4 regions of the Shewanella violacea DSS12 genome follow, and region 3 is predicted to be linked to each of the others. Evidence: predicted binding sites of a transcription regulator. Region 3 holds the regulator's gene; each other region holds the start of a gene.

Region 1 (7,358 bases), 1.0 Mb from region 3:
GGCATCACTATGGGACGAGAAAACATCATAGCCCTTTATAAGAAGTTTTTTGTTAAGATTAAACACAAGCAAGCCCGTATAGAGGTCGACTTTAGAGTCATTGAGCGACAAATGGAGAACAATAATGCGACAGATATCGGCTACTACCTGATCCGCTTTCATCCAGCTGAAGATGCCGAAGAACCCATCAGTGAATTTGCTGGGAAATTTGTCAATGTTTCCAGAAAGAATGCCAATGGAAAATGGTATCTTACCGTCGACACCAATAATCGTTCAGACACACCATTTTACTATAATGCAAAACCCACCCCAGAATTGTATTATGGTCGTCACTTTTCTCCTCTAACGTCCGAGCTCCATGACTAACAACCTTAATATTATCTGTCCTTGTGGTAATAGCCCGCAAAACACAGCACTTTTGTATCAAAACTGTTGTGGGAGATTGCATACTAACTCCCAAAAGGCAGACAGTCCTGAGCAGTTAATGCGCAGCCGATACACAGGCTTCGTACTTAAGTTATATGACTATTTGATAGCCACTCATCATCCGAAATATTTACTTGGTCTCACGGCCAGCACACTAGCCCAAAGCCCGGAAACTCACTGGTTATCATTGGAAATAATCTCTGTATCGAATACTGGCTTGCATGGGCAAGTTGAATTTCAGGCTTGGTATAAAGATGAAGCAGGTATAAATGCGATTCACGAACTATCTGATTTCAAGTGTGTCGACGGAGAGTGGTTATATACCCAGGGAGAACAGTTCGATGCAATTTTTCCTAAACGCAACCAAGCTTGTTTGTGTGGAAGTGGTAAGAAATTTAAACAGTGTTGTCTATAAGCATTAAGATGATTCTTGCTAAAATATGACATTTTAAGCAATAAATTGAATCACTCGTTAGTGAATCATCTCGTGATTTGATTTGAATAAAAACTGGCTAAACTCAGACTCTCTTAGGGCGGGACTGTAAAGGAAACCTTGAGCCTGATGGCACTTATGTTCCGATAAGAAATCTTCCTGTTCCTTAGTCTCTACCCCCTCGGCAGTTAAGGAAATATTGAGCGCCGAAGCCATAGCAATAATGGCGCTCACAATCTCACGACTCTCTCGACTTACTGTAAGATCGGAAATAAATGAACGGTCAATTTTAAGCTTACTGATGGGAAACTGTTTCAAATAACGCATCGAACTGTAACCAGTACCAAAATCATCGATAGCCAGCCCTACGCCAAGCTCAGAGAGCTCAGTACATAAATTAGTCGCATAATCTATGTCTTCCATCAATTCTGTCTCTGTGATCTCCAGGATCAGCGAGCCGGGTTGAAGTCGATAGCGCGACACTAAGTTCCACACCTGATCGAAAAGATTACCGCTAAAGAACTGGCGAGCGGAAACATTCACATGCATAGAAATATCAATTTGATGGTGTTGCCATAAATTGAGTTGCCTACATGCAGCTTCCAATACCCAAGTTCCAATGGCATTTATCAGGCCTGTTTGCTCGGCAATGTCGATAAAAGCACCAGGATACAGCACCCCTTTCTTAGGGTGGTGCCAACGGATCAATGCCTCTGCACCTATATATGTTCTGGTCTTAAGATCTTTAAGTGGCTGATAGTAGAGTTCAAACTCTCTCCCTCTCAGTGCGGTTTGTAAGTCACGCTCTATCTGCGCATCCTCTTTGAAGGTATTGAGTAAGGCATTATTAAATACTTGGATTTTGTCGCCTTGCTTTGTCTTGGCGTATTGCAAAGCGATATCGGCACAAGCTAAGGGAACAAAGCTGTCTTCAACAGACTCAATATCTACAATAGCCAGAGCCGGTTTAGCTTGGATCTGTTCACGGCCTATATGAACAGGCTGAGTCAGCTGACTGTATAACCTGGCTGTGATGTAGTCCATATCCACTTGATTTTGCGTAGGAATAATTATCGCAAATTCATCACTCCCCACTCTAGCGAGGTGTTCGGTTTTATTAACATTAGCAAAATGCTTCAAACGTCTGGCGATTTCAATCAGTAATTCGTCACCGTTTTGATGACCATAGGTATCATTGAAACGTTTAAAGCCGCAGAGATCGATGAGGATCAATTGGCCTGATTTACAGTGTTCTAACTCTTTATTGAAATAGCTGCGATTATAGAGTCCTGTCAAACCACAACGCCAGGCTAAACGCTCTAATTTTGCCTGGTACTGCTTCTCATCTGATATATCATCGGCTTTAACCAGTGCGTAATGATTGCCACGTTCGGTGATAAACTGTTTAACTGAATATCTGAGCCAGTATTGCCTGCCATCAGAGCGCACAACTAGGCTTTCTCCCTTAGCCACTGCTCCCATAGACACCTGTTCTAGGATGCCTTTAGCCTGTTGCGGATATTGTTTAATAAAATCGAGTTGTTTGAATGAATGTCCAATGACTTGACGTTTAGGCATACCGGATAGCCATTCATGGGCTTGGTTTACATATTCGATCAAATCTGATTTCAGGTTAATCAACATACTCACCTGCTCGGATTCTTCATCGGCACTGAGTAATAAAGTTAATCTCTCATCGTTTTCATAGGCATTGTGGGTCGCCAGAGTCAGCGCAAGTTGGTCGGCCACATGAGTCGCGATATGAATCTCGCTATCGGACCAAGGGGCTATCGATGTTCTTTCTAAATATAAGATACCTTCGAGATGACCGTTAATTCTTATGGCAACATCTAGGGATGACATTATCCCTTTAGGCTTGAAATACGCATCAGCTATCTCTATGACTCTAGGGTCCGAGTCCACATCATTTATATCTATCAGACACTTGTTTCTGAGTTCAGCGATATAATCAGGACAATCAAAGGGGGCGGGGCGTGAATACACAACAGGCAGCAAGGGACCATAATTAGCGGTCGCGCTAATTTGATTATCTTCACAAGAGAGCATACAGACACCTACGTAGGTGACAGCGAGTTGCTGACATAATAACTCAGTCGCCAACTCCGCCGTTTTCTGAAAATTACCCTCTTGTTTTTCTTTAGAGTTAACTATGCACTCTAATAAATCTTGATACTCACGCTTCTTCACGAATGTCCCTAAAAAAGTAAGCAAGATTACTTACTCAAAGCTTCATATGATGATGGCTAATCTATCAAAGTTATTGAAAATATTATTAGTATTTGTTATTTCAATCAGCCTACACACAATATAACTTTTGAGCAACATGGCCATAGAACTAAAATGAATTTTCTAATTGAAAAATCATTTTTTCTGCACTAAAGGAAAAATTAATCGTTAGACTAATGCCAGAATCCTGGCTCACTGACCCTACATTAACGTCTTCAAATCTGGCTTTAACTTTCTGTGTCAACAATTCTGATTCAGCCTGAGCTTGTGGCCCTGTGAAGTGGACGACTAATTGTCTGTCGTGTTCATCGATCACGGCACCAATATCGGCATAACTACCACAATCAGTGCAAGTATCGTTGACTAAACTAGATTGAGCATTCTGAATATTTTTCATGGTACATAGGTCTCGAAAATGAATAATAAGCAAGTATTATACGTCAATGTTATGAAGGCATTGATAGATACCTCAAACTTCAACAATAAAAGGTAATCTCTTATCATAAAACTTCATAAAAATGGTATTAACAGTCCACTCGACTGATGACTTAAAATATTGAAGCTCACATTAACACCTAGCTATAATCTGACTCATCTGTCTTTGCTGAGAAAGAATATCAACAAAATTAGGCGGATCGAGATCCCTTGAATCGTCATAACCAGCTTGGTTCGATTTTGACCTAGTGAATTTTTCTCGAGTTAACAGATCACAATTTATCAGCACCTCTAACATCTCAGCAGGTTCACTTCCTCGAGTGACCAAAGCTTCGGCTTGGATAGCCTGGGCCAATTGAAAAGCGCGAGCACCACCTTCTCTGAATACTCGACTATGCTCAATCGGTGAATTATTCACCGAAAGGTCGGTAACTAACTGCTGAGGATTTGCGATATCAAACTTTTTTCGCAGTCGTTTATCACTATTATTAGCTGGCTGATCAGTTTGAAATTGAGCCATATCACGTGCATCTGTAGATAATAAGGCCAATAAAAGGGCAAACTCCCCCCGACGACCATTATCTATCGCATGATTAAGCCTAGTGCCTAATTGTGACTCATTTACTAAAACTGAACTCGGTTGCATAAATAAACATCAATAAATCAACTCGTTGATAGTTAATCGACCGCTTGAATCAGAACTTTAGCTTTTTTTTAAAATGAGGCTTTACTCTGATGGAGTTTGTGACTACTATTGCCGCCGCAATTGAGGAGGGGTTCCCGAGTGGCCAAAGGGATCAGACTGTAAATCTGACGGCTCAGCCTTCGAAGGTTCGAATCCTTCTCCCTCCACCATTTGCACTAAAGAAAGAAAATAAAGATATCTGGAGGGGTTCCCGAGTGGCCAAAGGGATCAGACTGTAAATCTGACGGCTCAGCCTTCGAAGGTTCGAATCCTTCTCCCTCCACCATCTTTATTTCACCGACTTTAGACATGTAAAAAGCTAATCTTATCTAGGGTTATTACTCACTCAAGAATAATATTAGTCAGAAGATAAAATGTGGAGGGGTTCCCGAGTGGCCAAAGGGATCAGACTGTAAATCTGACGGCTCAGCCTTCGAAGGTTCGAATCCTTCTCCCTCCACCATCTTTATTTCACCGACTTTAGACATGTAAAAAGCTAATCTTATCTAGGGTTATTACTCACTCAAGAATAATATTAGTCAGAAGATAAAATGTGGAGGGGTTCCCGAGTGGCCAAAGGGATCAGACTGTAAATCTGACGGCTCAGCCTTCGAAGGTTCGAATCCTTCTCCCTCCACCATCTTTGCTTCACCTATGTTAGACAAGTACAAGTAAAAGCTAATCTTATCTAGGGTTATTACTCACTCTAGAACAATATTAGTCAGAAGATAAAATGTGGAGGGGTTCCCGAGTGGCCAAAGGGATCAGACTGTAAATCTGACGGCTCAGCCTTCGAAGGTTCGAATCCTTCTCCCTCCACCATCTTTGCTTCACCTATGTTAGACAAGTACAAGTAAAAGCTAATCTTATCTAGGGTTATTACTCACTCTAGAACAATTTTAGTCAGAAGATAAAATGTGGAGGGGTTCCCGAGTGGCCAAAGGGATCAGACTGTAAATCTGACGGCTCAGCCTTCGAAGGTTCGAATCCTTCTCCCTCCACCATCTTTGCTTCACCTATAGTTAGACAAGTACAAGTAAAAGCTAATCTTATCCAGGGTTATAACTCACTCTTGAATGATATTAGTAGAAAAAGAAAATGTGGAGGGGTTCCCGAGTGGCCAAAGGGATCAGACTGTAAATCTGACGGCTCAGCCTTCGAAGGTTCGAATCCTTCTCCCTCCACCACTTTTTCTGTATACAAGTAATCCCATCTATATCTGCCCTATTTTCTCAGTTAGTTTTGTAAATTTCCCAATGTAAAACCCATATATTCTCTGTAAGTCTGTTACCCAGCCTCAAATTCAACTTTCACGATGAATTCAATTTAGTTAATATCTGCTACATTCCTTTATATTCACCTTCAAATATCAGAGGCAGCATGGCATCTTCTTGGGTAAATCAGGCAATCGCAATCATAGACGCTGATTATCAGCGTAGCGCTGACACACATTTAATTAAGTTAGACCTTCCGCTACTTGCCGGGATCGACATTTATCTGAAAGATGAAAGTACTCATCCAACAGGAAGTTTGAAACATAGACTGGCTCGTTCACTCTTCCTTTATGCATTATGTAATGGTTGGATTAGTGAAGGGACCACAGTCATAGAATCCTCATCGGGGAGCACGGCAATATCAGAAGCCTATTTCGCCCGACTATTAGGCTTACCCTTTATCGCTGTTATGCCTCGCACCACGGCAAAGAAGAAGGTGCAACAAATTGAGTTTTACGGTGGCAAGTGTCATTTTGTCGAACATTCCAATGAAATCTATGGGGAATCAGAACGTCTAGCCAGTGAATTGAAGGGCCATTACATGGATCAATTTACTTACGCTGAGCGGGCGACAGATTGGCGAGGCAATAACAATATTGCTAATTCTATCTTTGAGCAGATGACCAGAGAGCCCCACCCTATACCTAAGTGGATTGTGATGAGCCCTGGAACTGGTGGCACATCGGCAACAATCGGGCGTTATATTCGTTATCAACAACTGGATACACAACTGTGTGTAGTGGATCCTGACAACTCAGTTTTCTATGATTACTACACCAAGGGCGACAACTCGATCACCTTAGCCAGCGGCAGTAAGATTGAAGGCATTGGTAGACCGCGCGTCGAGCCTTCTTTCATACCTGGGGTTATCGATCATATGGAGAAGATACCTGATACCGCATCCGTGGCAACCATCTACTGGCTAGAGAAGCTTATCGGCCGTAAAGCCGGAGCATCGACCGGAACCAACCTATATGGTGTATTGCAGATAGCAGCCAGGATGCATGCTAAGGGCGAAACAGGCTCACTAGTCACTTTACTGTGCGATTCAGGAGAACGTTATCTGGACACTTACTATAACCCAGAGTGGATTAAAGAAAACATAGGCGATCTCAGCGAGTTTGAAAATAAACTCAAGAGTTTTGATGTCACCGGCCAATTAACTTAGACGCCAAGTACTGTGATCCTGACTGTGAACCTGAGTAAGTTAAAGACAAGATAGGCGATCTCAGTGAGTGTGAAAATAAACTCAAGAGTTTTGATGTCATCGGCCAGCTAACTTAAGCACCAAATATTGCAAACTGAATGAGATTGGCTTGAATGAGCTTGAATGAGCTTGAATGAGCTTAAAATAATATAGATGTTTTCGAGGAATTGGAGAACAGATTTAACAAGTTTGATGTGACATTGGTTAGCGCTTAAGTATCATGCAAGTTTGCGACCTAAGCGCTACGGCTAGATTAATCTATATTGAGGTATTTATGAGTCTGTATCGATAAACGCCAGTTACGCTCGATACAGGTTTTCATCGCTAGCTCTGTTGCCCTTGGTTTCTGACTAATGGGCTGCAGGCAGATTGTTTTACCATCAAGTTCAATCCCCTCGAGCAATTCATCCAAATCATCAATATGTTTGGACGTGGCTACCGGGTGCTTAATTTCATCTGCTCGCTCCAGTGCCTGGGTCAATACTGCCATACCCGCTTTCATATTGACCTTAGGTGACACAGTGACCCAAGTCTTATCTGAACAGATAACCTCAAATGTACCACTGGTTTCAATTTGAGTTGCGTAACCTTGGCTATTTAACTGTGATGTTAATTCTGTCAGATCATGGATACATGGCTCTCCGCCTGTGA
Region 2 (7,358 bases), 750 kb from region 3:
GCAACAAAACCTATATGTTTAATTGAATTAACTGCCTATTTATAGCGAGTATACTTATCTTTAACTGAAAGTGTATTAACTTATTATCAATATATAACAATGAGTTGGTTATTATTTCTTGTTCAGAGCTATATCTTGTTGCATTGCGGGCTAATACTGGATAAATTGAACTTAGTAGCGCAATTGAGAGAAGTCTGTTTTAACGATAGCCGGAGTGAGTTTATTACCATGTATTATAAAAATGATGACGTTCGAATTAACAAGATCAAAGAATTACTGCCACCGATTGCAATTTTTGAGCGATTTCCGGCGACTGAGAATGCATCGGCTACCGTTTTTAACGCACGTAAAAACATACACCAAATTTTGAGGAAAAATGATGACCGCTTATTGGTTGTCATTGGTCCATGTTCAATCCACGATCCTAAAGCTGCCCTGGAATATGGTGAGCGTTTAGTGAAACTGCGTGAACAATACAAGGATCAGTTAGAGATAGTCATGCGAGTCTATTTCGAAAAACCCCGCACCACTGTGGGTTGGAAGGGACTGATTAACGATCCATTTATGGACAATAGCTTCAGGCTAAATGATGGGCTGAGAACTGCACGTAAATTATTGTTAGATCTCAATGATCTTGGCATACCTACTGCTGGTGAGTTTCTCGATATGATCACGCCACAATATGTTGCCGATCTTATGTGCTGGGGAGCGATTGGCGCAAGAACCACTGAATCCCAAGTGCATCGTGAACTGGCCTCGGGCCTCTCCTCTCCAGTGGGTTTTAAGAACGGCACAGATGGCACGATTAAAGTTGCCATTGATGCAATCGGTGCGGCGAGTGCGCCTCATCACTTCTTATCTGTGACTAAGTTCGGTCACTCAGCTATTGTCGAGACCAAGGGTAATTTAGACTGCCATATCATCCTACGAGGTGGTAAGGAACCCAATTATAGCCAGGAGCATGTGACTGCCATTAGTGCGCAGCTCGACAAGGCAGGATTAGACATTAATATCATGATTGATTTCAGTCATGCCAATAGCTCCAAGCAGTTTAAGCGCCAAATGCTGGTAGGTGAAGATGTGGCAGCTCAAGTATCTAAAGGAAATTATGGGATATTTGGTGTCATGATCGAAAGTAACCTTATTGAAGGTCGTCAGGATTATGTTGCAGGTGAAGCCCTTTGTTATGGCCAGAGTATTACCGATGCATGCATTGGCTGGGATGACACCGAAGCAATTTTAGCGACACTTAATCAGAGCATCATTACCCGTCGCTCGGTGTGATTAGCTATTGTCATTAGAGACTAAGATAGAGACTAAGATAGAGACTAAGATAGAGACTAAGATAGAGACTAAGATAGAAACTTAGATAGAAACTAAAAAGGAGGCCTAGGTCTCCTTTTTTATTGTTCGCTGGCTAAGAAGATAAATGTCTTCATCAGCTAAACGATACATAGCGTATGATTAACCTAAGTTATGGTTGAGCAGATACTCATTGGCTTTAGCTAGACTTCCAAATGAGGCGATAAGATTATTTTGGCCTTTTTGTTGAATGTCTGCATCTGAGGATTGGGTCATCATCCATATCCAGGTCTGAATGAGTGGTAATGGCGGATATTGAACTTTAGGTGAACTCAGCATCTATGCTTCCTTAAAATCGCTTATAAGGGTTGGTCGTTTCCCTTACTTGGTCTGCGTCAAAAAAGAATATCAAATTATTTTATTCTGTTTAACAAGAAACGCTATCATTTAACGATTTTTTAAAAATAATTGGCTTGAATAGTTCCTTTGTATCATCAAAAATTGGCGTTTGTAAGTCTAACGTACTACTCGGTGATGCCAAAATGTCAGCTGACTAAAGGTCATGTTCACAGAACACCTCATAAATGAGACATCACAATCCCCAGAGATAAGTGATGTTCATATGTGGAATCTCATAAATCTAGCTGTTTGTGCTTCAAAAAGCGATCTTCATGGTTTAAACGTATGTAGCCTCTTATTGGCTCCAATGGCCCTGAACGCCCCTGTGATTCTCAACTTGTATTAGGATTGATAATAAATGCGACCCTCTCTCTATTCAGATGGACCCATAGATAAATTAAATCTTCATGTGTTAAAGCTTATCTGGCCTTACCTTTTAGAGTTTAAAAGCAGGGTGATTATGGCCTTGATATGTTTGGTCATTGCAAAAATTGCCAGCGTATCCTTGCCCTTCATATTAAAGTCTCTGGTGGATGGCCTAAGTGCGGCATCACCTGAACAATTACTCAGTGTTCCTATCGCCCTAGTGGTTGCCTATGGTGGACTAAGGCTGCTTAACACTTTGATTTCAGAGGTCAGAGATACCTTGTTTGGCCGTGTTACCGAGCGGGCTATTAGAAGGTTGGGGCTGCATGTTTTTGAGCATCTTCACCGTCTTGACTTAGAATTTCATCTTGAGCGCAGAACCGGAGGCTTGTCCCGGGATATTGAAAGAGGCACCAGTGGCATTAATTTTCTGATGCGCTTCATGATTTTCAATATAGTGCCTACGATATTAGAAATAGCCTTAGTGGTTGGTATATTTTTTTATAATTATGGCGTTGCTTTTGCGGCAATCACCTTAGGCTCTGTATTAGCCTATGGGCTGTTTTCTATACTCGCAACTGAATGGCGTACCGAGTATGTACGAGAGGCTGCCAAGGCTGATTCACACTCTAATACCCGTGCCATCGATAGCCTGCTGAATTATGAAACGGTGAAGTATTTTAATAATGAAGTCTATGAGGCGAGACGTTACGATGAAGCATTAGAAGCGTGGGAGCAGGCAAAACGGAAAAATCGCTTGTCACTGTTTGCCCTCAATGTGGGCCAGGCGGTCATTATCTCGGTGGCGATGACTATGATGTTAGCACTCGCCGCCTACAATGTGGTGCAAGGCGTGATGACCATAGGTGATTTCGTGCTGGTAAATGCCTTTATGATGCAGCTTTTTATTCCGCTTAATTTTTTGGGGTTTGTGTATCGGGAAATTCGTGGTGCTTTAGCCAATATAGAGAGAATGTTCGGCCTGCTGAAACGGGTTCCTCTCATTCAGGATAAAGAAGACGCCAAAGGAGCTTGTTTGGGTTTGGGTGAGTTGAAGTTTGAGTCTGTTAGCTTCAGCTATAACACGCGTCAAATTCTGAAAGATGTGAATTTTACCATCTTACCAGGTCAGAAAGTCGCTATCGTAGGAGATAGTGGCGCGGGTAAGTCTACTATCGTTAAGTTACTATTTCGTTTCTATGATGTCGAAAAAGGCAGTATCAGTTTAGATGGGGTCAATATTAATAACTTGACTCAAGATGCACTTCGTCAAGCTATCGCTATAGTCCCACAAGATACCGTACTGTTTAATGACTCCTTGTTAGAGAATATCCGTTACGGTCGTCCCGATGCCAGCGACGAGGAGATCCACCAGGCCATCAATATGGCTCATCTATCCCATTTCATTGAGACCTTACCTGAAGGCTGGAATACCCCAGTGGGAGAGAGAGGATTGAAGTTATCAGGAGGGGAGAAGCAGAGAGTGGCTATTGCCAGGGCTATTCTCAAGGGCTCGCCTATCTTAGTGTTCGATGAAGCGACATCTTCATTAGATAGCCAATCGGAACAGGCCATATTAAATGCACTGAAGGAGGTGGCTAAAGGGCACACAAGTTTAGTGATTGCCCATAGACTCTCTACGGTTGTAGATGCGGATCAAATCTTAGTCTTGAGCCAAGGACAAATCGTAGAAACGGGTAACCATGAGTCTCTTTTAGCCAATGCTGGCTTATATGCTAAGTTATGGAACATTCAAAACTGATTTTACGGGGATCGATATTGTTTATATTAAGTCTACAGACTGGCGGGACAATGCTGTATTATATTCAATATTAGTCTATATTAATGCACATGCTTAGTTAATAGTTATGCGTTGATTCAATTCCAGTTTATATGCTTATCATGTAAGCTGGAAACAAATGCAATGAGATGGTAACGATGAAAAACATTCCTTTACAGGTAAACATTGAAGGTCAAGACAGTTTCGTCGATACCGATTGGTTAGCGATAATGGCGACGCTTAAGAAGCGTGGTCTGGAGCAAGATGAATTAGCGAGTCTCTATCTTGAGCTTACATCAGGAATGAGAGTCACGACCCGTGGTCTGAGTCTTGCGAAATTGAACACCAACACCTAAGTTTATGGTTTATTATACAAAAAATGTATAGCTATGATTATGTGGGAGTGGTGAGACAGAGTAATTGATTTTGTTTTTTATTTTGGACTCTGATTGTTGGGGAGTGTGACTGTTTAACCCGCTTTCCAGCCATCGCAAGCGATATGAGGTAGGTTTTGATTGGCTTCGGTTAATGGGTCGAATAGACTCAGACTGATAATTTCTCCCTGACGAAAACATACTGACTCACCTTCAATCATGGTCAAACGATCACAGTTATTGCAATTTAGTGCACGTTTCTTGGTTGATGGTTTTTGGCTCACATATCCTGAGTTCAACTTTACTGTCCCTGTGGTTTTCTCTTGCCGAACATTTTAGCAAAGCGGGATTCTGCAATAAGAACCGATAAATATCCAGCATAGATTAGTATATTAATCGTAAAATAGAGTAATGACACTTATAACATCCCTGTAAATACTCTGCATTTCCATGAAATCCTTCAAATTTCGACTCTATTCCATTCCTATAAATTAAGTTCTCTTAAACTGTATTGATCAAGCTCATAGTGACTCGATAGCATTAACTGTCGCAGTTATATCTGCCTATAGCCCAAGTTTCACTCAATTACACTAATAGAAATACTCAGGAACTGACTTATTGTCAGCAGAGCACCTAGGTTAGTTTGACTTAAGTTAGCGAGTCATTGGCCGAGTCGTTAACTTTCAGTTTATAGGCTAGTGGTCCAGCCTCATTTCTAGTGGGGCAGCATTGAGACCTGGATAAGATCAATCTCTAGGCTGAAATGACGATTGTAAATCTTATCATGGTGTTGTTTATTGATGTTTTTCAGTTGCATAAGCGAAGTTTGTAGCAATAAATCAGTAATCGGATGGATTAATGCTAAAGCTGGTTGAAAATTAGCCGATAATGGTTAGGTAGAGTTATCATCTTGAGAGGCAGTTATGGAAATCCACCCCCATGGAACAGAGGTGTCGCGAGTCGCCCGCGATAAATCTGATCCGACAGAACATCATGGTAAAAACGTCTCTGACGTTGCGAGCAATAAATCAGAGGAGCAAGGTAAACCTGTATCTGGAGTCGCCAGCAATAACTCGGCATATGCGGCCAGTAAACAGTTTATGAATATGGCCATTATTACCGCTCAACAGGAGGTTAATCTTAGGTCCAGTGATGAACCTATGAAATTACTGTTCCGAGCGGCTATCGAAGCCATAAATGAAGAGTTGGCTCCTAGTATGGGACCCAATGCGACCCAGAGAATTTATGACTCTGGTGTCGATACCTCACCTGAAGCCACGGCAGAAAGAATTGTCAGTTTTGCGACTCAGTTCTTCAGCCTACATCAGGGACAAAATTCTAATATGGAATTTGATGAGCAGCTCGACTCCTTTATGGAGATCATAGGTGGCGCTATCGATAAGGGATTTGGTGAGGCCAGAGAGATCTTAGATAATCTTAAGGTGCTTGAAGGGGGGATTGCCGATGGCGTAGATAATACCTATTCATTAGTCCAAGAAGGACTAGCGGAGTTTAGAGACAGTTTTTATCAGCTTGATGATGAAACTGAAGACGCTTAAGCACTAATGTTTGTGCTTGGTGGATTCACTCTATGATTTAACCCGATTGGTATTATGTTTAATCTATAGATAAGCGTTAAGCTTTATGCTAACAATTGATTAGTTGAATTTGTAGCTGGAGCTATGCATGTGGATTGAAGGTGAAGTAGTAGGGCGCGTCGATTGGAATGACAAACTATTTTCATTGCAGATAAAAGCTGATATTCAGCCTTTTATCCCAGGTCAATTTATTAAACTTAGCCAGGTCATAGATGATAAGCGCGTGGCCAGAGCCTATTCAATTGTAAACCCGCCAGGTGGAGACATCATTGAGGTATTGGCTGTATCGGTGGAAGATGGCCAGCTTTCCCCTAATCTGCAGCAACTCAAGGTGGGTGATAAGCTAGATGTCTCCCCTAAAGCCTCAGGTTTTATGACCTTGGAGGAGATCCCTAAAGCCTCTTTTTCAGGTAAGCACTTGTGGTTATTAGCAACCGGTACGGCTGTGGGTCCCTTCATCTCTATGCTGGAAACCCATGAGCCTTGGAATAGGTTTGAAACTGTTGTCTTGGTTTATGGAGTAAGGTTGGCGGAAGATCTGGCGTACAAAGAGCAGCTGTTACGCCTTGAGCAAGCTTATCCTACTCAATTCAAACTGGTATTTTCTGTTACCCGGGAAGACTTTCCCGATGCGATACAGACTCGTATTTCCACTGGGATTCAAACTGGAGAGATACAGGAATTAGTCGGAATTGATATCACACCTCAGGATTCACAAGTCATGCTTTGCGGTAATCCTGAGATGATAGCTGATACCAATAAAATCTTGCTTCATCTGGGCTTGGCAAAAAATCTGCGACGTGCGCCTGGACAGATAACGGTAGAGAAATATTGGTGATAGGCCAGTCCACATCACCTGATTGATATCTTCGAAGGCTATAATCAAAATGGATACCGAATGAAACTCTTCTATTCAGACGCTTCACCTTATTCTCGTTGCGTGAGGCTGGTTATTCGACACTTAGGCATCACAGGCATTGATGAAGTCATCACCAATCCACTGGATAATGGCGAAGACTTACTCGAGGTCAATCCTTTGGGAAAGGTCCCTTGTTTACAGCTTAACGATGGTTCCTCTCTATTCGATAGCGAGGTCATCTTACGTTATTTGGACTGTGAATTTGGCGAAGGCCAATTGTTCGGTATCCGAGAACATAACTGGATTGGTGAGAGTCATTTCTCCTTGATTAAAGGCCTGCTAGATAGTGCCGACGCCTTGAGACAAGAGCAGATGAGGCAAGAGGAGGGCAAGCGCTCGCCATTTTGGACTGGGCGTTTCGAACAAGCATTACTTAGAGGCCTGCAACATATTGAGCAGACAGGTTTAGCCATGAGTCGAGATCTAAGCATTCAGCAGATCTGTCTGGCATGTTTATTAGAGTATATAGATTTCAGACATGGTGAGCTCGAATGGAGAAAAGTGGCGCCAGCTTTAGCCCTCTGGTTATCAGAGTTTGACCGTCTCCCGGCGATGCAGGCGACTCGACCTAAGTAATACTTTCGCGGCCAACCTTCAACTTCTCACAGGTTTAACCCAGA
Region 3 (7,358 bases):
ATCAGATATATCATTAGAATCTACAGCTGGGGAAACATCAGCAGCAATTGTGCTCGATGATTTTTCCTTAAAATTACCAGAACCGTGTAATTCATCGAGTAAAGATTCGAACTCATCGTCAGTGATATCATCGGATTGGCTCGAAGTCGGCGTGCTGATTGCAGCTTGCTTAGTTACAGATGGGCTATTACCGCCACCATGTAATGCATCTAACAGCGCTTCAAACTCATCATCGTTGATCTCGTCTATCCCGCCTTCACCGGCAATACTCGATATCTGCTGAGGAGCGGAATCAAACAATTCAATACCAGAGTCATCGGCAAGTGGGGTCTCATCAAATAGTTCGATTGAAGCCTCGCTTGGTGCAGCTGAACCAGGAAGTGGAGAACCTGAGCTCAGTAACTTCAAATTAGCCAACAGGGTAGCATCGGCAGGTTCTTGCTGCTGCCCAGCCTGAGTCTGAGCAAACATGGCGTTGATAGCATCAACTGCCTGTAAAATAATATCCATCAACTCGGCGGATACATCACGTTTGCCGGTTCGCAGCAGATCGAAGGTGTTTTCAGCTTCATGGCAAACATCTACCATTGGAGTCAAACTAAGAAATCCCGCACCACCTTTTACAGTGTGAAAACCTCGAAAAATTGCATTAAGCAACTCCGAATCATCAGGGTTATTTTCTAAAGTGACTAACTGTTCAGACAAAAGCTCTAAAATCTCACCAGCTTCGATCAAAAAGTCTTGCAGTATCTCTTCATCAACATCGAATGACATTAATATGACTCCTAATTAAAAACCCAAACTCGACAGCAGATCATCAACTTCATCTTGACCTGCGACGACATCGTCACGTTGTTCAGCGTTCATGATCGGCCCTTCGGCCTCAACACTACTATCGATGATTGTCGGATTTTCACTGACGGGTTGTTCACCAAATACCGTCAGCATCGAGACTAAATTATTTTCTACTTCACGAACGAGATCGATAACCCTTTTTATCATCTGCCCAGTCAAATCTTGAAAATCTTGGGCAAGTAATATTTGGTTTAACAGTTCTTTCAAACGGATAGAATCTAATTCACTTCGCTCGACAAATTGTTGAACCTTGTGACACAAGGGTTTAAATTCGCTGAGCTCAATTTCACGCCTCATGAGTCGATCCCATGCAGGCTTTACAGATTGAATATTAGCCGAAAGAGCATTGGCCAGGGGAAGACATTCTTCAACTGCGTCCATGGTTTTATTAGCAGCTTGCTCAGTCATATCTATGACATAAGTCAACCGCTCTTTGGCATCCGGAATCTCAGTACTCGTTAGCTCAACCAGGCGATCATCAATTTGAAAATCGACAATCGCACTATGAAGCTGACGAGTGAGTCTTCCGACCTCTTCAAAAAGGTCCTTTTGAATCGGTGCAGCTATGTCTCTAATTAAATCGTCAGCGAGTAATTGTTCGCCTTGAGTCAGCAAGTCTACCAATTTATTTGCCTGCTCTAACGAAATTAGCCCTGAAGTATTCACCTGCATATCACAACCTTGGTTAACCGAGTCGTTCGAAGATTTTGTCTAACTTCTCTTTCAATGTCGCTGCCGTGAAAGGTTTGACAACATAACCATTAACCCCGGCCTGAGCCGCGGCAATAATCTGTTCCCTCTTTGCCTCTGCAGTTACCATCAACACAGGGATATTTTTCAATTCATCATCGGCACGAATCGCTTTTAAAAGATCGATGCCTTGCATACCCGGCATATTCCAGTCGGTCACAACAAAGTCAAAATCTCCTTTCTGTAACATAGGTAGTGCTGTCGAACCGTCATCAGCTTCCTGGGTGTTGTTAAAACCCAAGTCTCTTAACAAGTTCTTGATGATACGTCTCATTGTCGAGAAATCGTCAACAACGAGAATCTTCATATTCTTGTCCAAAGTTTCCTCCGCGGAGCTCTTAATTATTGCTCATGTAATCGTTATTTTTTTGTCCAATGCTTAAGTTTAGCTTTTAGTCTAAGCATTGCCTGACTTAAAATCTGGCTAACCCGTGACTCACTAACCTCAAGAATGGCCCCTATTTCTTTTAAATTTAAAGCTTCATCGTAATAAAGCGACAAAACCAGTCCATCTCTTTCTGGCAATAACTTAATTGCTGCAACTAAGGCTAAATGAAACTCACCTTCTGCAATCGACTCAAATGTATCGTCATTAACCCCGTTATCGTGACTAATAACATCGACCGATACACCTAAATCTTCAATGCCAATTACTTTCCCTACCGAAACATCATTTAAAATATGATGATATTCATTTAAGGTCATGTCCAATCTTTGGGCTATCTCGGCATCTTTGGCATCTCTACCAAGCTCCTGCTCAAGCTCATCAATAACCTGGGCGACTCGTCTCTGGTTTCTATGGACAGATCTAGGTACCCAATCCCCACGACGAATCTCATCAAGCATAGATCCGCGAATTCTTATGCCCGCGAATGTTTCAAACTTAGCCCCTTTGTTACCATCAAATTTTGACGATGCTTCCAATAACCCCATCATACCAGCCTGTAGTAAATCATCGATTTGCACAGAGGCTGGTAAACGAGCGAGTAAATGGTGAGCTATTTTTTTCACAAGCGGTGCGTATTGTTCAACGATTAAAGCTTTATTATCTAAACAAGTATACGCAGAGGCTTTACTCACTCGCTCTATCCTCTTGATACTCAGTACGCTGTACTAAACGTTCAACAAAGAACTCTAGATGGCCTCCTGGTTGCTGTGGTATAGGCCAACTAATTACCTTGTTAGCCAAACCATGATAAGCAATTGTTGCCGGAGACTTTGGATACGCTTCAACTATTAATTTCTGCTTGCGTACCGACTTGCGTAAGTTTTCATCAAATGGAATGGTAGCAACTAATTCTAATGCAACATCCAAGAAACGATCGGTAACTTTACTAAGCTTAGCAAAGAGTTCCATCCCTTCCCGTAAACTTCGCACCATATTGGCAACTATTTTAAAACGAAAGACCCCATGTTGCCTACTCAGTATCTTAATTAATGCATAAGCATCGGTAATTGATGTAGGTTCGTCGCAAACCACCACTAATACATCTTGTGAGGCTCTCGAAAAACTCAATACCATATCTGAAATACCGGCAGCGGTATCGACAATGAGTATGTCGAACTGTGTTCGCATCTCGCTGAATGCCCTGATTAGCCCTGCATGTTGAGCCGCTGACAATTCAACCATAGCTTGGGTACCTGAAGTGGCAGGAATGATTCCAATCCCCTTAGGTCCACGCACTATGATATCGTCTAGCTCAGACTCGCCAGATAAGACATGGGATAAGTTGCGTTCTGCGCGTATGCCGAGCATGACATCCACGTTTGCCAGACCTAAGTCGGCATCCAGGACGAGTACACGTTTACCTTTTTCAGCTAACGCAACTGCGGTATTGATGGCAACACTGGTTTTACCCACGCCCCCCTTACCACCCGATACGGCGATTACTTTTACTTTTTCGTTATAAGGTTGATTCATCATACGTAAACCACTTGCTTGATCCCGATTCATTGCTTTATTCAAATGCATAGGCCCTTTCATCTGACCGTTCATTATTTCTGACTGCTGGTTTATTATCTAATACCGACAGAGCTTTGTTTGCTAGCTCGAATGTATCGGCCACTTTCATATCTTCTGGAACTCTTTGCCCATCAGTCACATAACTTAATGGTAACCCACTTTGTATCAAAACACTCAAAGCTGGGGCTAGGGAAACTGATTCATCTAATTTAGTGAGTATCGCACCTGATAAGGGGATACGACTAAATTGTGTCACCGCTTCTTCTAAAACTCTTCTCTGCCCTGTTGATGACAGTACCAGATAACTGCGAATAGGCAATCTGCTATTTGCTGCTAAATTATCAAGCTGCTGGAACAGGCGCATGTCTCTTTGGCCCATTCCTGCCGTATCTATCAATACTAGCTTGCGATTACGGAACTGATAAAGTATTTGTTCCAACTCATTAAGGTCATGAGCTTGCTTAACCGGGCATCCCATTATTTTTCCATAGGTGGCCAATTGCTCAAAGGCGCCGATGCGATAATGATCCGTTGTAATTAAAGCGACATGCTCAGCGCCGTGATGTGCTGCATATCTGGCGGCTAATTTAGCCAGTGTTGTTGTTTTTCCAACACCTGTCGGTCCGACAAACGCTACCACCCCACCCTGGCGAACGATATCATCACCTTGATTATCCAACATATTGGCTAGGCTGCGAGGCAATGCTCTGACCAAATCAGCAGGCGTATAATGCTCACTCAATTCGGAAAGTTTCTTTGACACAGCAGGTGAGAACTCTGCATCCAGTAACTTGCTCTCTAGCATGGCGCCAACGGGATCGACCCGACTTTTCTGCTCACTCATCAGAGCCGTAACTTGATGGGTTAACAAGCTTCTCAAAGATGCCAGCTCTTCACGCATCATCTCAAGTTCAGGGCTAGGTTTCCCCTTTGCCTCATGTGAGGGCTTATTTGAATAATGCTGCCTCTCCATAGGCGACGCTTTAGCCTGTGACGGAGGAGCCTGCAAACCTTTTGCCCATTCGGGCATATCCAATTCATCACTCGAATGCTCAGAGACTTGTCGTTCAACCCGACTCTGCTGTCTCTCTAGCAATGCCTGAAGTGAATCTGCCGCAGGTGCCGGCTTTACTTTAGCTTCTGCGCGAATAGGTCTCTTTAAACCCAGAGAAATTCTCTCTTCAGCCAAGTCCATAAAAGTGGCTGATGATGCAGGTCTTTCAGCCTGTAAGGCCTTAGGTTTCGGCTCATCATAATCCACGGCAGCGACGATCTCGATTCCACCTGTGACCTTTTTGTTCGACATTATCACGGCATCCGAGCCTAAGGTCTCTTTGACCTGAGCCAATGCCGTTCGCATATCTTTTGCTAAGAAACGTTTAATTTTCACTTATATGCCCTCTACTGACCTACAGCAGAAACAATTCGAATTTGCTTCTCATCGGGAACTTCCTGATAGGAAATAACCCTTAGGTTAGGAATCGTGTGCTTTACAAATCGAGAGAGAGTCGAACGTAACATACCCGATGTCAATAATATTGCTGGTTGCCCCACCATCTCTTGCCTTTGTGCTGCGTCTTCTAAAGACTTTTGCATCCGCTCAGCCAAGCTAGGTTCGATGTTGGGCCCTTCTCCTCCCGTCGCTTGCATTGACTGATGCAACATTTGTTCCAACTCTGGCGCCAAAGTAATGACGGGTATTTCCGTTTCAGGCCCGCTGATCTCCTGCACTATCATACGTTTCAGTGAAATGCGTACGGCAGCGGTCAAGACTTCCGTATCTGTACTCTTGGGACCATATTCAAGCAATGTCTGTACTATGGTCTTAAGATCGCGAATCGATACGCCTTCGTTAAGTAAGTTTTGCATGACTTTAACAACGGTTCCCAGGGACATAACATCGGGTATGAAGCCATCGACTAACTTAGGAGAATGTTTAGCCAACATATCCATAAGCTGCTGTACTTCTTCATAACCGAGCAGCTTAGCCGCATTATTGGTTAATAGCTGGCTCAAGTGAGTAGCCACTACCGTCGCAGCATCCACCACGGTATAACCTAAGGTTTGCGCATGCTCCCTCATTTCCGGGGCTATCCAAACTGCTTCTAAACCAAAAGCGGGATCTTTCGTCTCTATGCCATCGAGTTTGCCATATACCTGGCCTGGGTTGATGGCCAGTTCACAATCATGTCTTATTTCGGCTTCGCCAGACGCCACCCCCATCAAGGAGATACGATAGGTATTAGGAGAGAGATCTAAGTTATCTCGAATATGCACAGCAGGCACCAGAAATCCAAGTTCTTGAGATAACTTCTTACGTACCCCTTTAATCCTGCCAAGTAACTCTCCGCCCTGACCTTTATCGACCAGAGGAATAAGTCGAAATCCGACTTCTAACCCTATAGTATCAACATGCTGCACATCATCCCAACTGAGTTCTTTAGGTTTACCTGCAGCCTTATCTACAGCAGGCTTCTTCGCAAGTTCCAGGGATTCCTCATGCTCTTTCTCTCGTTTTTTATATAAGAAGTAGGCCACTGAACCGACAACCAATGCCAGAGAAATAAAGGCAAAATGTGGCATACCTGGCACTATACCCATGATAAACAAGACACCGGCAGCAATCGCTATTGACCTAGGGTTGTCAAGCATCTGAGACATCATCATCTGGCCCATATCGCCGGACTCGTTCTGACGTGTCACCATCAATGCTGCAGCAATTGAGAGTAAAAGGCCTGGGATCTGAGCTACCAAGCCATCACCTATGGTTAGCAGAGTATAGATCTCCACCGCAGTAGAGAAATCCAGACCATGCTGCACCATACCGATAACGAATCCTCCAAGGATATTGATCACCATGATCATGATCCCGGCAATCGCATCGCCTTTAACAAATTTAGATGCACCGTCCATTGCCCCGTAAAAATCGGCTTCCTTGGTCACTTCCGCGCGCCTTTCTCTTGCCTGCTCCTGGTTCAATACGCCGGCATTCAAATCGGCATCGATAGCCATCTGTTTACCAGGCATTGCGTCTAAGGTAAAGCGAGCACTAACTTCTGCTATCCGCCCAGCACCTTTGGTAACAACGGCGAAGTTAATGATGATAAGGATTAAGAATACTACTAAGCCAACGGCATAGTTTCCGCCTATCACAACCGATCCAAATGACTCAATCACTTTACCGGCAGCATCACCACCGTTGTGTCCTTCGAGTAAGACCACCCGAGTCGATGCCACATTGAGGGCAAGACGCAGTAGAGTCGCTATTAGTAATACACTGGGGAAAGCGGCAAAATCTAATGGTCTGTCAGTATAAATAGCGACCAGCAATACGACTAAAGCCAAGGCAATATTAAATGAGAACAGAATATCCAGCAGAAATGGTGGCATAGGCAAAATAATCATGCCTAACGCAGCGAGAACAAATAAAGGAGTCCCTATACCTTTGAAACTAGAAGGCTTTATTTGTTTAAGTTGACCAAGTTTTGCTTTAACATCCATTCAAAAAATCCAAACTTTTGACATCTAGCTCTAATCAAGCAATTTTAAAGCCAAGTTGTGCAAATTACTCCCATCACCAACAACTAAGTTATCAATGTGGTACTTAATATTATCAAGTTTGCACTATACCGTTATATTGCCGTTAAATGAATGACTTGTGATTTAACTGAGTGAATTTTCATCAAAAATAGTATATTAAGACGCACATTTACACTATTACATCGAAAAATACGCTTACACTATTAAAGGATAAGACTAAGGGCCGTCAAAATTTAGTGGAACATGACCG
Region 4 (7,358 bases), 340 kb from region 3:
AGGTTCGATGGGCAATTGCTAGGGCGCTCATACCCAGTAACCTGCAGCATAGGTATTAGTGTCTGGTCAGTGGGAGAAGATCTGGATGATGCACTCTATAATGTCGAGGAGGCATTAATTGGGGCTAAACAGGCGGGAGGTAATAGAGTAAATAGCATTAATACAGGCAAGACAGCTTGAAACTAGCTATTGATAGCTATCAATATAAAAATGTGACCGCCCTGTGGATATTTAATGACTCTAAAAAAAGAAAAACCGCAGCTTATTACAATCTGTATAAGATGCGGTTTCTAGTTTATTTGTCAGTGACAAAAATATGGACGACTAATATGGCCCTGTCACAGGATAATAATCCTGACTCTGGGCTTATGGACGATATACCTTTACGTTCTCATAGCCTTGCTCTTGAAGATAAAGCGCTTGCAGCTTACTCATGACGCCACGATCACAATAGAGCAGATAGGTCTTATCTTTAGCTAAATCGGCAAATTGTGTCGACAGTCTAAAGAAAGGAATAGTTTTAATTTCAACACCATCCACCTTGAGTGGAGCTCGCTCCTCCTCTTCCGGCGATCTGACGTCGATGATAACTTCACTGGAATCGACTGAGTTCACGGTTTTTGTTTGCGCTATCTGCTCATCAACACTCTTGGCTATCTCGCGTATGTCGATGATCACTGCAGCATCGATAACACGCTCGATAAGATCTTCAGAGAATTTAAGCTCTTCGGCTTCGATCTTGGCAAGGACAGCCTTCACCGTAGGTTTTTGTGAGATAACGCCACAGTACTCAGGAATAGATTTAGATAAATCTTCAGTGCCAATCACACGGCTGAGATTGATGATATCTTGCTTATCCATGGCAATTAAGGGACGAAGGATAAGTTGTTCGGTACAGCGGTCGATGACATTGAGGTTAGTCAAAGTTTGGCTAGACACTTGCCCCATAGCTTCACCAGTAACCAGGGCCTGAATCCCCATTTTATTGGCGATTTTAGTGGCCGCACGCATCATCATACGCTTGAGAATAACGCCCATCTGACCGTTATCAATTTTTTCCAGAATTTCAGTCACCACAGGATCGAACGGCACCGAGATAAACTTCACCTTGTGTGACTCACCATACTTCTGCCACAGATGATAAGCCACTTGCTTAACACCTATCTCATGTTGGTCGCCACCTAGGTTGAAGAAACAGTAATGGGTTCTGGAACCACGCTTGATGAACTGATAACTAGAGACACCGGAATCGAAACCACCAGAAATGAGTGAAAGCACATCTTCCTGAGTCGCCATAGGAAAGCCGCCCAGACCAGGAATACGCTTAACAACCAGATAAAGATTCTCTCTGTCGATCTCTAAGTTGATCGTCATATCGGGATTCTTGAGTTTAACGCCCTTAGCCTCGGTGAACTGATTTAAGCCGCCACCCACATAACGTTCAACTTCAATTGACTTGAAATCATGGTTACCCACACGTTTAGCACGAACACAGAATGTCTTACCCGCAAGATCGTCCTTATATAAGGCCAATGTCTGCTGGTAGATATCATCCATCGACTCGAACGTGCTCTCATTGACCTGCAGTATATGGGCAATACCCGGAATGCAGGATAAACGCTCCCCAAATGCATCAATCAGATCGGGTCTATCGCTTGGTACCATCACCATGATTTTATCCCATTCGCGCTTAACCTTGGCAGTCTCATCGACTTTCTTAAGTACGTTACGGATATTGGTTTCAAGCATTTTGGTAAAACGCATTCTTACCGGTTTGCTTTTCATCATGATTTCGGGGAACAATTTTACGATAAATTTCATCAGGATCTTCCGGGGGGGTAAAGCCATTAAATAATATTGGGCGGTATTATACCAGTTCCATTAAGTAAGTGCTCATTCAGCGATCATAAATTTAATGGAATTGGTATTACACCAAGAAGCGAGAGAGATTGCCTATGTTGAATTCACAGTGTTAGTAGACTGCCGAAGAGATAAAAGTAGAGGTAGAAAAGAAAGAGTTAAAGGATGGAATAAATACATGAAAGAAAAAAGGAAGTGCAGCAGCACTTCCTTTTGTTGAACTGCCCCCTTGTTGAACTAGGGCTTTAAATAATAAGTGACTTATTGCCCAACCAGTATCTCATCAGAATACTTAGGTTTTCCTTGCTCGATGGCAATCTCCACCCGACGGTTTCGAGACCGATTACTCGCCGAATCGTTGTCGACTAAAGGAGCTGAATTGGCCATGCCAACCACTTTCATCCTATTTTGTTCGAAGCCTTTCACCTTTATCAGTTCATGGGCGACGGCAACTGCACGCTTACTCGACAAATCCCAGTTAGAGCTATAAAGCTCGTTGCTGATATGCATGTCATCGGTATGACCCGACACTGTCACGATCCCCGGAATATCTCTGAGTAGTTCGCCAACCCGGCGGACCACAGGCTTAAACCTAGGCTGCAAGAAGCCAGAACCGGAAGAAAACGCACCCTTTTCGCGGATCCGAATGATTATCTGTTGCCCGAGAGACTCAATCTCAATCGCCCCATCGACAATCTCTTTATTGAGTTCCATAGCCATCTTTTTCACTTGATCATTGATATTTTCCTGAGCGGCGGCCTGAGCCTTAGACTCCTCCTCAGCCTTAGCCTTAGATTCTGACTCGGCTTTAGATTCAGCCTTAGCTTCGTCTTGCTCTTGCGCCGTCGCCGAGGCTTCACCGCCACGTTGCTCACCACGTTGCTGCTGCACACCACCAGCGCTGTCATCATCACCAGCCTGGTATTCCAGTATAGGTTCTGTCATCTCGTTGGTTTGCTGGTTAATTATTTCGATAGGTGTGGGCTCGGGACGCCCGGGTCTGAACTCAAGAGCAATGACCGAGGTTCCCTTGGGAATGTCTTTGACTTCGACTTTGTTTTGCACCCCGAAGGCATATTTCATCGAGCCTGCAATCTGCTTAAATTTCATCACATCCATCTCAGAGAATGAAAGCAGAAGGATGAAGAAACACATCAGCAGTGACATGAGGTCGGCGAAGGTTGCCAACCACAAAGGTGCTCCCGGTGGAGGACACTCACATTTAGCCTTCTTAGCCATCAGGCTATTCCCCGTCCGTCGTATCTATCTGTCGCTGCTTCTCTGAGAGGTAGTTCTTTAAGAATCCTTCTATCACTCTCGGATTTTGCCCATCCTGAATCGCGAGCACCGCATCCATGATCAGGTTACGATTAAGCATCTCCTCAGCCATGCGCAGTCCCAGCTTACCCGCAATTGGTATCGCAACCATGTTCGCTATCATCGCACCATAGAGGGTAGTTAACAGTGCAACCGCCATCGCTGGACCAATTGACTTAGGGTCATCCATATTCGACAACATACCCACTAGCCCAACCAAGGTGCCGATCATTCCCATGGCAGGGGCGACATCACCGATGGCCGTAAAAATACTAATCCCCATCTTATGACGCTCTTCTGTGAGTGCAATATCCTTCTCCAGCGCGTCTCGTACTACATCGCCGTCGTGTCCATCGACTAACATGTCGACCGCTTTTTGCATGAAGGTATTAGTGATCTCGGCTTCTTCTAAGGCTAGGAAGCCTCCTTTTCGAGCAGCATCGGCCATGGTCACTGATTGCTCGATGAGTTCATCAGGCTTATCAATCTTAAAGATAAATGCCTTAACGCCAATTTTCACTGAGCCCAAAAACTGTTTAAGGTTATATTTCATCATTACAACAAAAAACGTACCGCATATTACAATCAACACAGAAGCGGTATCGATAAAAATACCAACACCACCACTCGTGGCCATCGCCCCTATGATAAATCCAAATGCACCGATAAGTCCGATCAGGGTCGCTAAATCCACAACTGCTCCTCAAATGAAGCTGATTCCAGAGACAAAGCTCAGATCAGCATGAAATTGGTAATAAATGCTCAATATGCGCCAATTTACATCGGCACGATCACAGGTTGAAAATGATGCAATTAGAGTCTAATTGTAACGATTATCAATTGAGCCGTTACGGCAAAATAAAAATACCTTACCTTCCATTATCGGACAGCTTACACGCAAGTTTAGCTTCAAATTCAATTTTTTATAAAAAAACCTCCTGAAACCGCACTATTGCACAAAATTACGGCAGCAAGATTTGACCCTTGCAGCTGCCTGCGATACCTTGTCTCACGCTAATTTCTAGGAGTCCTTGTCGTGGCTAAAAAACCTGAAAATCTCACATTTGAAGAATCCCTTACCGAGCTGGAATCCATAGTTTCCGATCTTGAACAGGGAGATGTGTCACTCGACGATGCCCTAAAACAGTTTGAGCGAGGCATAAAGCTGGTTCGTAACAGTCAAGGGAAGTTGGAACAAGCCCAGCAAAAAGTATCTATATTGATGCAAGAGGATGAAAATGCCTCCCTAACTCCCTTTGCCTCAGAGGGAGAATAAGTGTTAATCGATACGATCACTCGATACCAGCAACGTGTCGATAGCCAGCTAGAAAAGATCATTGATGCTCAGACAATCACAGATCCTAAACTCCTTGCCGCGATTAAGCACGGTGCCTTGCTTGGTGGTAAACGCATACGACCATTCTTGGTTTACGCTATCGGCGATATGCTTAACATCCCACTGAAAAAGCTTGATTCATGTGCCGCAGCAATTGAATGTGTCCATGCATATTCTCTTATCCATGACGATCTTCCGGCCATGGATGATGATGCCCTTCGCCGCGGACAGCCTACGGTTCATGTCGCCTTCGATGAGGCCACGGCGATTTTAGCCGGAGATGCACTGCAAGCCCTAGGGTTTGAGATCATATGTGAGCCCATAGACGGAATAGAGCCTAGTCAAAATTTAGCCATGGTACGTGCCTTGGCCAAGGCTTCAGGCTATTCGGGCATGTGTGGCGGCCAAGCTATGGATTTGAACGCCACGGATAAACAAATAGACTTAGCCACCCTTACCAAACTGCACAAATTAAAAACCGGCGCCCTGATACGTTGCGCCGTCGAACTGCCTATGATTGCGGCGCAAGTTTCCCCTGAAGAACAGACACTTTTGCTGGAATTTGCCGATACCATAGGCTTAGCATTTCAGGTCCAAGACGATGTATTGGATATAATCTCCAGTACTGAGGAACTTGGGAAACCACAAGGTTCTGATTGCGAATCAAACAAAAGCACCTACCCTAGACTACTTGGATTAGCCGGCGCACAGGCCACAGCCAAGAGTTTGATTGAGGATGCTCTATCAGCGCTGACAAAATTGCCATACAATAGTCAGCTAATTGCCGAATTCGCCCGTTACATTATAGAGCGAAGAGTTTAATAAAAGAGACAATGTATCTCGATGAGTTTGGATATTTCCCAATACCCTGTGCTTGCACAGGCTAATACCCCAGATGAGCTAAGACAGCTCCCTCAAACCTTGTTGCCACAATTGGCTGACGAGTTAAGAAGCTTTCTGCTTAAATCTGTGGGTAGATCTAGTGGTCACTTCGCTTCCGGACTTGGTACTGTTGAGCTCACTGTGGCCCTTCATTACGTCTATAATACACCCTTCGATCGTCTGATCTGGGATGTAGGCCACCAGGCTTACCCTCACAAAATCTTGACCGGACGCCGTGACAAAATGCATACCATACGTCAAAAAGGAGGGATTCATCCTTTCCCATGGCGTGAAGAGAGTGAGTACGATACCTTCAGTGTCGGTCACTCGGGTACATCTATCAGTGCAGCACTGGCTATGGCCATTGCCGCAGAAAAAGAGCAAGCCGGACGAAAAGTGGTTTCTGTCATAGGTGATGGTGCCATGACAGGGGGAATGGTATTTGAAGCCATGAACCACGCCGGTGACCTTCACAATGACATGCTAGTTGTGCTTAACGATAACGAGATGTCAATCTCTGAGAATGTAGGCGCACTCAATAATCATTTGGCCCAACTGATGTCTGGCCGACTGTACACCACGATTAGAGAAGGCAGTAAGAAGGTTCTCAAGGGCATGCCTGTCATCAAAGAGATGGCAAAACGCACCGAAGAGCACCTCAAGGGCATGGTTGTTCCCGGCACCATGTTTGAAGAACTCGGCTTCAACTATATCGGCCCTATCGATGGCCACGATGTAGATGCCCTGGTCGAGACCATGCGCAATATGCGTAATCTATCCGGACCACAAATATTGCATATCATGACCAAGAAAGGTCGTGGTTATGAACCTGCAGAAAAAGATCCAATCGGCTGGCACGCCGTGCCTAAGTTCGATCCATCGACGTTCGAGAAGCCTACATCTAAACCCGCTAATCCAACCTTTTCACAGGTATTTGGTAAGTGGCTTTGTGATATATCGGAAAAAGATGACAAGGTACTCGGCATCACACCCGCTATGCGTGAAGGTTCAGGTATGGTGGAATTTTCTCAGCGATTCCCTAAGCAGTATTTCGATGCGGCTATCGCCGAACAACACGCTGTTACTCTCGCAGCAGGCTTTGCCTGTGAGGGACTCAAGCCTGTTGTCGCTATCTACTCGACGTTCCTCCAACGAGGTTACGATCAACTGATACACGATGTTGCATTGCAGAAACTCCCAGTGCTGTTTGCTATAGACCGTGGTGGCATAGTGGGTGCCGATGGCCCTACCCATCAGGGCGCCTTCGATTTGAGCTTTATGCGCGCCATACCAAACATGGTAATAATGGCACCATCCGATGAGAATGAGTGTCGTCAGATGCTCTACACTGGTTACTGCTACAAAGACGGTCCTACCGCAGTGCGTTACCCTAGAGGAAGCGCCACGGGTGAGCCACAAGTGGAAGAGATGACGGCCCTGCCAATCGGTAAAGGGTTAATCAAACGAGAAGGCGCTAAAATAGCCATACTCAACTTCGGTACACTCTTAGATTGTTGCTTGGTAGCCGCCGAATCTCTCGATGCCACAGTCGCCGATATGCGCTTCGTTAAACCTCTAGATATTGAGCTGGTCAAACGGCTTAGCGAAAGCCATGATCTATTGGTAACAGTAGAAGAAAACGCTATCATGGGCGGCGCTGGATCTGGAGTTTTAGAAGAACTACAACGATTGAAACGCCCTATGCCTGTGTTGCAAATAGGCTTACCGGATGAGTTTATTAAGCATGGCGAACAGAAAGAGATCTTAACCGAACTTAAGCTGGACAGTGCGGGAATTCTTGAGCAGATACAAGAATATCTTAAATAAGCTTGATTGATATCTTGAAATCAAAAAAGACTGCAATTGCAGTCTTTTTTGTATATGGATGTACTTATCCCCGGAGGCCATGGAAGGCCTAAGAGGGGATTTTATTTCTAGAGACTAGGAACTAGGGTCTAGTTCC

Evidence for each region. Region 3 encodes FliA, which starts transcription of late flagellar genes. Its sites were predicted from a motif close to CTAAAGNTNNNNNNNNNNNNGCCGATA; they were not measured.
Region 1: the regulator FliA is predicted to act here: its motif matches at 4,222-4,248, upstream of SVI_RS10995 (VC2046/SO_2500 family protein).
Region 2: the regulator FliA is predicted to act here: its motif matches at 5,083-5,109, upstream of SVI_RS03660 (DUF5610 domain-containing protein).
Region 4: the regulator FliA is predicted to act here: its motif matches at 4,058-4,084, upstream of pomA (flagellar motor protein PomA).

What each region holds. Positions count from the first base shown of each region.
Region 1 is NC_014012.1:2,664,172-2,671,529, forward strand. It holds gene SVI_RS10975 (YybH family protein) at 1-366, shown strand, start outside; gene SVI_RS10980 (YchJ family protein) at 359-841, shown strand; gene SVI_RS10985 (sensor domain-containing phosphodiesterase) at 899-3,067, opposite strand; gene SVI_RS10990 (DUF406 family protein) at 3,216-3,503, opposite strand; gene SVI_RS10995 (VC2046/SO_2500 family protein) at 3,675-4,187, opposite strand; tRNA gene SVI_RS11000 (tRNA-Tyr) at 4,312-4,396, shown strand; tRNA gene SVI_RS11005 (tRNA-Tyr) at 4,428-4,512, shown strand; tRNA gene SVI_RS11010 (tRNA-Tyr) at 4,605-4,689, shown strand; tRNA gene SVI_RS11015 (tRNA-Tyr) at 4,782-4,866, shown strand; tRNA gene SVI_RS11020 (tRNA-Tyr) at 4,964-5,048, shown strand; tRNA gene SVI_RS11025 (tRNA-Tyr) at 5,146-5,230, shown strand; tRNA gene SVI_RS11030 (tRNA-Tyr) at 5,329-5,413, shown strand; gene SVI_RS11035 (PLP-dependent cysteine synthase family protein) at 5,607-6,668, shown strand; gene queE (7-carboxy-7-deazaguanine synthase QueE) at 6,961-7,358, opposite strand, start outside.
Region 2 is NC_014012.1:906,180-913,537, forward strand. It holds gene aroG (3-deoxy-7-phosphoheptulonate synthase AroG) at 229-1,284, shown strand; gene SVI_RS21360 (hypothetical protein) at 1,465-1,641, opposite strand; gene SVI_RS03645 (ABCB family ABC transporter ATP-binding protein/permease) at 2,060-3,829, shown strand; gene SVI_RS03650 (hypothetical protein) at 4,006-4,203, shown strand; gene SVI_RS03655 (hypothetical protein) at 4,317-4,520, opposite strand; gene SVI_RS03660 (DUF5610 domain-containing protein) at 5,145-5,780, shown strand; gene SVI_RS03665 (ferredoxin--NADP reductase) at 5,908-6,657, shown strand; gene SVI_RS03670 (glutathione S-transferase) at 6,718-7,314, shown strand.
Region 3 is NC_014012.1:1,654,495-1,661,852, reverse strand. It holds gene SVI_RS06735 (chemotaxis protein CheA) at 1-774, opposite strand, end outside; gene SVI_RS06730 (protein phosphatase CheZ) at 790-1,527, opposite strand; gene cheY (chemotaxis response regulator CheY) at 1,541-1,924, opposite strand; gene SVI_RS06720 (RNA polymerase sigma factor FliA) at 1,966-2,685, opposite strand; gene SVI_RS06715 (MinD/ParA family protein) at 2,678-3,559, opposite strand; gene flhF (flagellar biosynthesis protein FlhF) at 3,564-4,958, opposite strand; gene flhA (flagellar biosynthesis protein FlhA) at 4,970-7,069, opposite strand.
Region 4 is NC_014012.1:1,312,361-1,319,718, reverse strand. It holds gene SVI_RS05270 (GGDEF domain-containing protein) at 1-180, shown strand, start outside; gene thiI (tRNA uracil 4-sulfurtransferase ThiI) at 367-1,821, opposite strand; gene SVI_RS05260 (flagellar motor protein MotB) at 2,122-3,099, opposite strand; gene pomA (flagellar motor protein PomA) at 3,104-3,871, opposite strand; gene xseB (exodeoxyribonuclease VII small subunit) at 4,214-4,453, shown strand; gene ispA ((2E,6E)-farnesyl diphosphate synthase) at 4,454-5,335, shown strand; gene dxs (1-deoxy-D-xylulose-5-phosphate synthase) at 5,357-7,222, shown strand.